Regions from separate parts of the Weizmannia sp. FSL W8-1119 genome, predicted to be linked through region 2. Evidence: riboswitches for the same ligand, from Rfam matches in the RefSeq annotation. Region 2 holds a riboswitch; each other region holds the start of a gene.
The links. A riboswitch is a leader RNA that binds a small molecule or an ion and turns the genes downstream of it on or off. The one in region 2 is predicted to bind cyclic di-AMP.
Positions count from the first base shown of each region.

Region 1: it holds a riboswitch for cyclic di-AMP, as region 2 does, so the genes downstream of both, NSQ19_RS12585 (cation:dicarboxylate symporter family transporter) here and NSQ19_RS01625 (APC family permease) in region 2, are expected to answer to the same signal.
Region 3: it holds a riboswitch for cyclic di-AMP, as region 2 does, so the genes downstream of both, NSQ19_RS12265 (hypothetical protein) here and NSQ19_RS01625 (APC family permease) in region 2, are expected to answer to the same signal.
Region 4: it holds a riboswitch for cyclic di-AMP, as region 2 does, so the genes downstream of both, NSQ19_RS12250 (hypothetical protein) here and NSQ19_RS01625 (APC family permease) in region 2, are expected to answer to the same signal.

Region 1 covers NZ_JBBOZL010000001.1:2,543,489-2,545,687, forward strand. The annotation lists gene NSQ19_RS12585 (cation:dicarboxylate symporter family transporter) at 1-1,216, opposite strand, end outside; cyclic di-AMP (ydaO/yuaA leader) riboswitch at 1,421-1,568, opposite strand; gene NSQ19_RS12590 (histidine phosphatase family protein) at 1,797-2,199, shown strand, end outside.
Region 2 covers NZ_JBBOZL010000001.1:324,457-326,655, forward strand. The annotation lists cyclic di-AMP (ydaO/yuaA leader) riboswitch at 1,148-1,296, shown strand; gene NSQ19_RS01625 (APC family permease) at 1,406-2,199, shown strand, end outside.
Region 3 covers NZ_JBBOZL010000001.1:2,481,260-2,483,458, reverse strand. The annotation lists gene NSQ19_RS12275 (aspartate kinase) at 1-175, opposite strand, end outside; gene NSQ19_RS12270 (Na-translocating system protein MpsC family protein) at 257-562, opposite strand; gene NSQ19_RS12265 (hypothetical protein) at 631-1,095, opposite strand; cyclic di-AMP (ydaO/yuaA leader) riboswitch at 1,208-1,366, opposite strand; gene NSQ19_RS12260 (response regulator) at 1,574-2,199, opposite strand, start outside.
Region 4 covers NZ_JBBOZL010000001.1:2,477,976-2,480,174, reverse strand. The annotation lists gene NSQ19_RS12255 (ATP-binding protein) at 1-546, opposite strand, end outside; cyclic di-AMP (ydaO/yuaA leader) riboswitch at 994-1,155, shown strand; gene NSQ19_RS12250 (hypothetical protein) at 1,267-1,674, shown strand; gene NSQ19_RS15785 (potassium-transporting ATPase subunit F) at 1,836-1,913, shown strand; gene kdpA (potassium-transporting ATPase subunit KdpA) at 1,946-2,199, shown strand, end outside.

The DNA of each region.
Region 1 (2,199 bases), 2.2 Mb from region 2:
CATATTTTCCTTCCCATTTTGACACAATAATGGTTGCCAGTGTATTCCCAACGACATTGCAGACTGTTCTTGCCATATCTAGAATACGGTCAATCCCCGCAATAAATGCCAGGCCTTCAATCGGAATGCCGACCGTTCCCAGCGTCGCCAAAAGCACGACGAATGAAACTCCCGGAACACCGGCGATGCCTTTTGACGTGACCATCAGCACGAGCACCAGGGAAATTTGCGCACCGATGGACATATGAATCCCGTACATTTGCGCGATAAACAGCGCCGCCAGCGACTGGTACAAGGTCGAGCCGTCCAGGTTGAAGGAGTACCCGGTCGGAATAACCAGTGTGGTGATCGATTTCGGGCAACCGAATTTTTCCATTTTTTCCATGATCCTTGGCAGCACCGCTTCCGAGCTTGCAGTGGAATAGGCAAGGATCAATTCGTCTTTCAGGATCTTGAAGAGATTGAAAATATTTACACGGAAAAGCCAGCCAATCAGGCCAAGCACGACAACCACAAAGAAAATAATCGTGCCGTAAACCGTGAAAACAAGCTTGCTCAGCGGGATCAATGACTTGAGGCCGAATTGCGCAACCGTTACGCCAATAAGGCCGAATACACCGATCGGGGCCACTTTCATGACCAAATTGGTGACATAAAACATCGCTTCACTGACACCCTGGAAAAAGCGGAGCACCGGTTTTCCTTTTTCCCCGATGGCTGCTACCCCGATCCCGAACATGACAGAGAAGAAAATGATTGGAAGCATGTTCCCTTGTGAAAGGGATTCAAACAAGTTCGTCGGCACAATATTTAAGATCGTATCGACTATGCCATTGTGCTGCGTCTCTTTCGTTGTTTCCACATAACTGCTGATCGATGTTTTTGCCAGCGAACCCATATCCACCCCTGTACCCGGATGGAACAAGTTTCCGGCCAGCAGCCCGACTACAATTGCAATGGTCGTGACAATTTCAAAATAGATTAATGCTTTCAGGCCGAGCTTTCCAACCTGCTTCATATCTCCTGCACCGGCAACACCGACAATCAGGCTTGAAACGACAATCGGGATCACAATCATTTTAATCAAGCGCAAAAAGAAATCGCCAAACGGCTGGAGAATATGGGCCACGGTGTCATTTCCGTGAAAAATGCCGCCGATCGCAATACCGAGAATCAGGCCGATAAAAATCTGCCAGGCTAAACTCACTCTTTTCATGTAGGTCCCTCCCAGATGCCAATATTTTTTCAAAAAGCGCAGTACGCAAGCTGCATACCGGATTGTTTGTAAAACTCAAATTGCAGATACCACCGGTTTCCGGATTTCCATGCGGAAACCGAATTTGCGGATGAAAAAAAACCACGAAAGAGAGAAATTCCTTCGCAGCATTTTTGCTTAAAAGGCGTGTCCAAAAAACACACGCAGTTCTCTCCAGACGCTTACGAGGTTAGCTGACGGATTAGGGAATAAAGAGTTTCCCTACCTTTCAATGAAAGGTTTCACCCCTGGTGCCCAAAGCACCCGTTGGTTCCCCCGTTTACATAAACATGTAATTGAGCGATGATATGAAGTTTTTAAAAGATAAAAAACAACTCATCCTTCTCCAATGTTTTAGCGTCCTTTGCCATTATATAATATTTTAATATAATATAGCAAATAAATTTTTTTATAGCGAGAGGACGGACGCATTCGCGTTGCATAGCCGGCATCAATTTGCTGGTCATCCGTGGGAGATAGCATTTCACGCTTCAATTTGCTAAAATAAAACCAGTCGATACTTTGTGAAAAGAGGTACATTATGACACTTTTTTATTTTGTGCGCCATGGCCAGACAGAATGGAACGCCGACCGGAACAGATATTGCGGGAGAAGCGATATCGGTTTGTCTGAGACCGGCGTGCGGCAGGCGAAACTGGCGGCAGGATTTTTAAAGGATATTCCGTTTGATGCGGTTTACACATCAACATTGGCCCGTGCTGTCCGTACGGCAGAAATTCTCGTGAAGGGGCGGAATTTGGAAATACACCAAGATCCGCGTCTTGTCGAAACGGACTTCGGTGCCTGGGAAGGAGAACGGCAGGAAGACTTTTCCGTAAACTATGCGGAGAATTGGGAGGCATGGCTACAAGATCCGGGCGCGACACATGCGGGTTATACGGGGGAAACGGCCGTCCAGGTCTATAACCGTGTCCGTGCCTGTA
Region 2 (2,199 bases):
GGATTTGTCCAATTAGAACGCCTAACTAGACATTTTCAACGGGTTTTCGCCTAATTTGTCTAATTGGATGCGGCGTGTTTTGTCCTTTTGACAGGTTCAAAGGGACATTTCATTCCCGGATGCGGCATGTTTTGTCCTTTTGACAGGTTCAAAAGGACATTTCGGGCCCGGATGCAGCTCGTTTTGTCTTTTTGACGGCTTCAAAAGGACATTTCGGGCCCGAATGCAACTCCTTTTGTCCTTTTGACAGGTTCAAAGGGACATTTCATTCCCGGATGCGGCATGTTTTGTCCTTTTGACAGGATCAAAAGGACATTTCGTTACCTGATGCCGCTCGTTTTGTCTTTTTGACGGCTTCAAAAGGACATTTCGGGCCCGAATGGAGCTCCTTTTGTCCTTTTGACAGGTTCAAAGGGACATTTCATTCCCGGATGCGGCGTGTTTTGTCCTTTTGACAGGTTCAAAGGGACATTTCATTCCCGGATGCGGCATGTTTTGTCCTTTTGACAGGTTCAAAAGGACATTTCGGGCCCGGATGCAGCTCGTTTTGTCTTTTTGACGGCTTCAAAAGGACATTTCGGGCCCGGATGCAACTCCTTTTGTCCTTTTGACAGGTTCAAAAGGACATTTCGTTACCTGATGCAGCTCGTTTTGTCTTTTTGACGGCTTCAAAAGGACATTTTGGGCCCGGATGCAATTCCTTTTGTCCTTTTGACAGGTTCAAAAGGACATTTCATTCCCGGATGCGGCACGTTTTGTCCTTTTGACAGGTTCAAAAGGACATTTCGGGCCCGAATGGAGCTCCTAATTAGACAATTCCACCGGGTTCGCGCCTCTTTTGGTCTTATGTTTCCAATTGATCCGCCTGCCCCAAGAGGTCATCTTTTCATCCTCAGGTTTTACCTTCCTAACTCTGTTTATCTCTTTACTCCGGATTTGCCGAAAAACCTTGCTTTTTGCGTGCTTTAGGCACATTCGGATATTCTACAAAAGAAGCATGATCGAAAATTAGGTACTGTGAATAAAGACAGTTTGCCCGGGGATATGGCGGGTAAAGATGGACATACCGAAACGCAATTGCGAAATAGTCTTTACAAACAATGGCAACGGGAGTAAGATAGGATGTCGTATGTAAAATTTGCGTTTCATAACTGAACCGCTTAATCCGGAAACGGAACGGGGGAACCAGGTTGGCGGCCGCGCGCCGCTCTGGGGTGAAGCCTTTTTTTAAAAGGCAGGGCCACTCTTATGCCCGAACCCGACAGCTAACCCCGTCAGCGTTATAATAGAGGATGTGAAACTGTGATCGGGCAATAGACCACAGGGAAGATGAATTCTCTTTGTGGTTTTTCTTATTTTAGGGGAAGCATTTTTGAAACACTGCAGATAAAAGGAGACCATTCAAATGTTCACCACGATAAAACGATTGTTAATTGGGAGACCGCTTCGTTCAAATGAACTTGAAGGGCAGAAGCTGACCAAGTTAAAAGCATTGGCCATTCTTTCATCCGACGCGCTTTCATCTGTTGCGTACGGGCCTGAACAGGTGCTGATTGTACTTGCCACAGTGGGGGCGCTGGCATTTTGGTATTCTATTCCAATTACAGTCGGCATTTTAATTTTATTGGCTGCACTTATTTTATCTTATCGCCAGGTCATTTACTCTTATCCGCAAGGCGGCGGGGCATACCGTGTCTCGAAAGAAAATCTCGGCGTCACCCCTGGCCTTCTTGCGGGCGGATCTTTGCTGGTGGACTACATTTTAACGGTGGCCGTTTCCGTCTCAGCCGGAACAGATGCCATTACTTCCGCGTTTCAGAGCTTGCATCCGTACAGTGTGCAGATTGCGGTTTTTCTCGTTCTGATCATTACGATTCTGAATTTGCGCGGGCTGACGGAATCGGCCAATGTGCTCGCTTACCCGGTTTATCTGTTCGTATTTTCATTGTTTGTCATCATTGTTGTCGGTTTATTCAAAACAGTAACGGGGCAAATCCCGCAAAACCTGCATCCGCATATCGGTACGCCGGTCGCCGGCATTTCACTGTTTCTTTTGTTAAAAGCTTTCTCATCCGGCTGTTCGGCATTGACAGGGGTCGAAGCCATTTCCAACGCGATCCCGAACTTCCGCGACCCGGCACCGAGAAACGCAGCCCGCACGCTTGCCATGATGGGTATCATTCTGGCATCGCTTTTAGC
Region 3 (2,199 bases), 2.2 Mb from region 2:
CCGCGATTTCTTTGGACAACTCGATCAAATCGTCCGTCGTATCTCCCATTGCGGAGACCACCACGACGCACTGATGGCCTTCCTGCCTTCGGTCCGCTATCCGACGCGCAACGCGCTTTATCCGTTTGGCGTCGCCTACGGAACTGCCGCCATATTTCATCACCAATAATGACAACATTATCTCTCCCGATTATGAATTCGAATACTGTTCCACTTAACTGACGGACAGGCCTTGGAATAAAACGTCTCTTCAAACCTAATCATGCATATACTTGTGCTTGATATCGCAATCCAGATGAATCAGCTCCATTTTTTCCTCGGTGCCGATGCAAATGTCGGATTGAATGGAAGTGACGCGGCAACCGACAATTGCAGCCACTTTAGGTTTCGACAGCGCTTGCAATCGGTCGCGATCCATTTCGACTATCGTCTGATGAATGCTTCTGCCGCGTATGGTATGGACAGAGATGGAATGCTCAATTGTTGGAGTTCCTTTGGCAATGATCACGATATGGTTTTTAATGACTCTTACTTCCACCTCCTGCGGATGTTCACCGATCATTGCAAGTAGGCCTCTTTCAGTTGATTTACAAGCTCCTGCACCATGCATTTCTCCTTTCCGTTACGAGATCAGAATGAGACGTAAGATTCGGCATGTTCCATGATATATTGTTGTTTTATCGGAAAATCACCGTGATGTGGCAAAAGAAAAGGGGTCTCGAGAGTGGATGACAAGTCCATCAACGCCGATTCGGCCAACTCTTTTCGAATCCTTCCCCAATTCTCTTCTTTACCCTGTAGCAATTGAAAGGCTTGGGCAATGTTAAGACCTTTCAGATTCATATATACGGATGCCCATCCGACGAGGTCGAACGGTTTTTTCGTATTAGGCAATCGGTATTCTCCCCAACCGCTAAACCCGTTGCCGGATAGTTTCAGATATCCGCACACGCTACCTTTTTCGTTTTCGAAAAATAAACGCCGGGTCAACTCTTGATCGAAGCGAAATACTTCGATGGAACGGATTCTCTCCTCATACCGAAAACCGGGCGATTCAAGACCCGGCAGTGGATCCGCTTCTTGCACGTGTAACATGCTTGCCACTCTCCCTAAATGTTTTTTGGGTATGACAAAAAGCCCGAAGAGCAGAGAAACGAAGCTCTCGGGCAGTCTGTTGTCAGTCCATCAGACAAACGCAGCTCGGATACGGTTCTCTCTCAATGCGCTTACGAGGTTAGCTGTCGGGTTAGGGCTTGAGAGTACCCTTTCCAAGTGCCAAGCAGACAAGGAATTCACCCCGTGAAACCATTTAATGGCTTCTGTTGGTTCCCCCGTTTCCCCTTAGGGAATTCAGCGATTCAAATGAATTTGAAGTTGTTGATAGAGATCATACGCTTTTTGCAAGACAATGTAAAAGCCGAATCCAACGCCTATTTTTGATTTTTAGCCTTTTCTCGTGCGCGAAAACGGATGCATCGGACAAAAACTTACGGAGACGGCAATATTTCTACACGAAGGTCCCGTTCTTACGTTTTTGAACGGAGGATGGACGTAGCCGAGGTAAGCGACTCTGTTACTCCCTGGACAGGAAGCGATAGCCGATCCCCGGCTCCGTCAGAATGAACTTGGGCCGAGTCGAGTCTTCCTCGAGTTTTTTGCGTAGATGTCCGATGTACACCCGCAAATAATGGCTGTCGGTCTCATTGTGGTGGCTGCCCCATACTTGTTGGAGCAGCTGACGCTTCGTGACTACTTTCCCGGCGTTGGAGGCGAGAATTTTCAACAGATCGTATTCTGTTGGGGTCAACTTGATCCGTTCTCCCTTCAACTCCACGCTTCGCTGTGCCAGGTCGATGGTCAGCTCGCCGATCTGGAGGATGGGCTCATTCGACGATTTGGCTACGTGCCGCAGCGCAACACGTATTCGAGCGACGAGCTCTCCCATCCCGAACGGCTTGGTTACATAATCATCGGCGCCGCTGTCGAGCGCGACGATTTTATCTTCCTCCCTGTCTTTTGCCGTCAGCACAATGATCGGCGAATTTGACCATTCCCGGATGCGGCCGAGCACTTCCATGCCGGATATGCCCGGCAACCCGAGATCAAGTATGATCAAGTCCGGCAACATCAAGGATGCCTGTTGGAGGCCCTCCTCTCCTGTCGAGGCTTCGTAGATGGCATATTGATGGGCTTGCAGGG
Region 4 (2,199 bases), 2.2 Mb from region 2:
GCAGTCAGGAAGATCGGCAGACTCATGGGCAAGTTTCAGGGTATTCTGGTCATCCGCCAAATAGATCGCGATTTCTGTGTCAAGGGTCTGCGAAACTTGTCGGGAAAAATTGTCCAGCATGGAATGGATGTCCGCGATCGCGCTCATCTGCTTGCTAAGCGCGTACAACGCAGCTGTGTGAGCTTCCCTTTGCTTGGAAAAGAGGACCTGCTGCTTCAGCTTGGCCGCTAGGCTGGCCGTTAATGCTGCCACCGCCAAATAGACGCCAAATGAAACCAGATAGCGCAAGTCTGATACGGTAAAGCTCAGTACAGGAGGCACGAAGAAGAAATCAAAGGCTAAGACACCCAGGATCGCCGCGTAGAAAGCAGGACGCAGTCCCCCGAAGACGGCATTGAAAAGAACCGGGAGTAAATAGATAAGAGCAATATTGACCAAGTCAAAAGCAAGACCAAACGGTTTTAATACCATGGTCATGAGAGCGATCAGCAAAGTCGTGCTTACGTACGATCGCAACGAAATCCATACCGCATTCCATTTATGCATAGAAAAACACATCCTTCTCTTTTTTGTGTCTCTCCTCTCTAGGTTACTGTAAAAAAAGAGTAAAATAAACCGGTACTGGGCGTAAAAATTTCGTAAAAATGATTGAAAAACCTCAAAATAATGAATAAAATAAGTCCATGAATTGAATTGTTTTTCATTTACAGTTGCTTAATTGTGACTCAGGAACAAGAGGGAACCAACTACGGATCAGTGCTTGTGTGAGAGCAAGTCAACCGGATCCGTAAGGGATGAATTCCCCCGCTTATACGAAGCTTAAGCAGGGGCAGGGCGACTCTCACCGCCCGAATCCATAAGCAAAACTCGTAAATGCGGAAGCAGCTCTTTTCAAAAGTGTGGCCCTTGTAGAGAGAGGATGATGAAGCTTGTGATCGTAAGTTTCGACCACAGTGCTTATGCCTCTGTGGTGTTTCGTGAACATGATAATCATCGTTTCAATCGCTGAATTCTTCAATTAACACGAAGGAGCGGGGGAACCAATCGAAGCCGGTCTTGTCGGCTTCATGGGGTGAATCGCCGGTAAATCCGGCGTAGGGCGACTCTTACGCCCGAATCCGACAGCTAACCTCGTAAGCGTCTTTAAGAGAGGCAACAATTGTCGTGATTAGACACGGTGTTTTTTCGTGCCTAAGAAGCTGACGAAGAGTTCCTCTTCCGAAAGCTTCTTTTTTGTTGCCTGTACCAGGATGGAGGAGATTGGCTATGGAAGCTCAAGATGAGTTTGTACTCGTCTCTGCGCCCAACAAAACCGGGGAGCAGTTTATTAAAGCGTTGCGAATCAAAGAAATACCTTATGCAGCGATTACCAATAATGAAACAGAGAAGTCGAGATTGACACATTTGGGCGTCAAGCACATCTTAATGGTCGATACTGTAGACCGGGAAACCTGGCTCATTCCAGAGTTACCGGTAGGGAAGGTGTACTTGTTTGAGTCAAGTTTGCCCTTGATTTGCCGATACATTCAGATCTGCCGATCCTGGACAGGCAAGCCGATCTATATCATCACCGGCAGCAACAATGCAAGACTCATCTACAAAGGACTTGGCGCTAGCTATGTCATTTACACCCGCAGCGATGATGTTTCGTTTCTGCTTGATAACGAAAGCTGAATCCATATCAGGCAAACGTACCGGTTACATGCTTGAAGGGAGGGATGATCATTCATGATGGATATCGCAATGATTTTAACACTAGGTGGCGTATATGGATTGTTTTGCTTATTTTTAGCTTGGTGCGGACGAGTTGTAGGTGAATCGGGGGGAGAACGCTCATGATAATAGTTGCTGTTTTTACGGTTTTGATTTTTTTATATCTCGTTTTTGCTTTGGTGAATCCCGAAAAATTTTAATATGATCTGTATATGTTTGAGGAGGGCATGAAATGGCCATTTTGCAACTGGTAGCGGTCATTGTGATTTTAGTTTTTTTGGTCAAACCTTTGGGGGCATACATCTTTCATGTATTTTCCAATGAACCCAACCGGACCGACAAAATATTCGGACCGATTGAAAGGTTGATCTACGGACTGACCGGTTTGAAAAACCGCGCTGAAATGAGCTGGAAACGATACACGCTCAGCTTGATATTGACCAACGTTATTTTGGTGGCGGTCAGTTATTTGATTTTACGCATCCA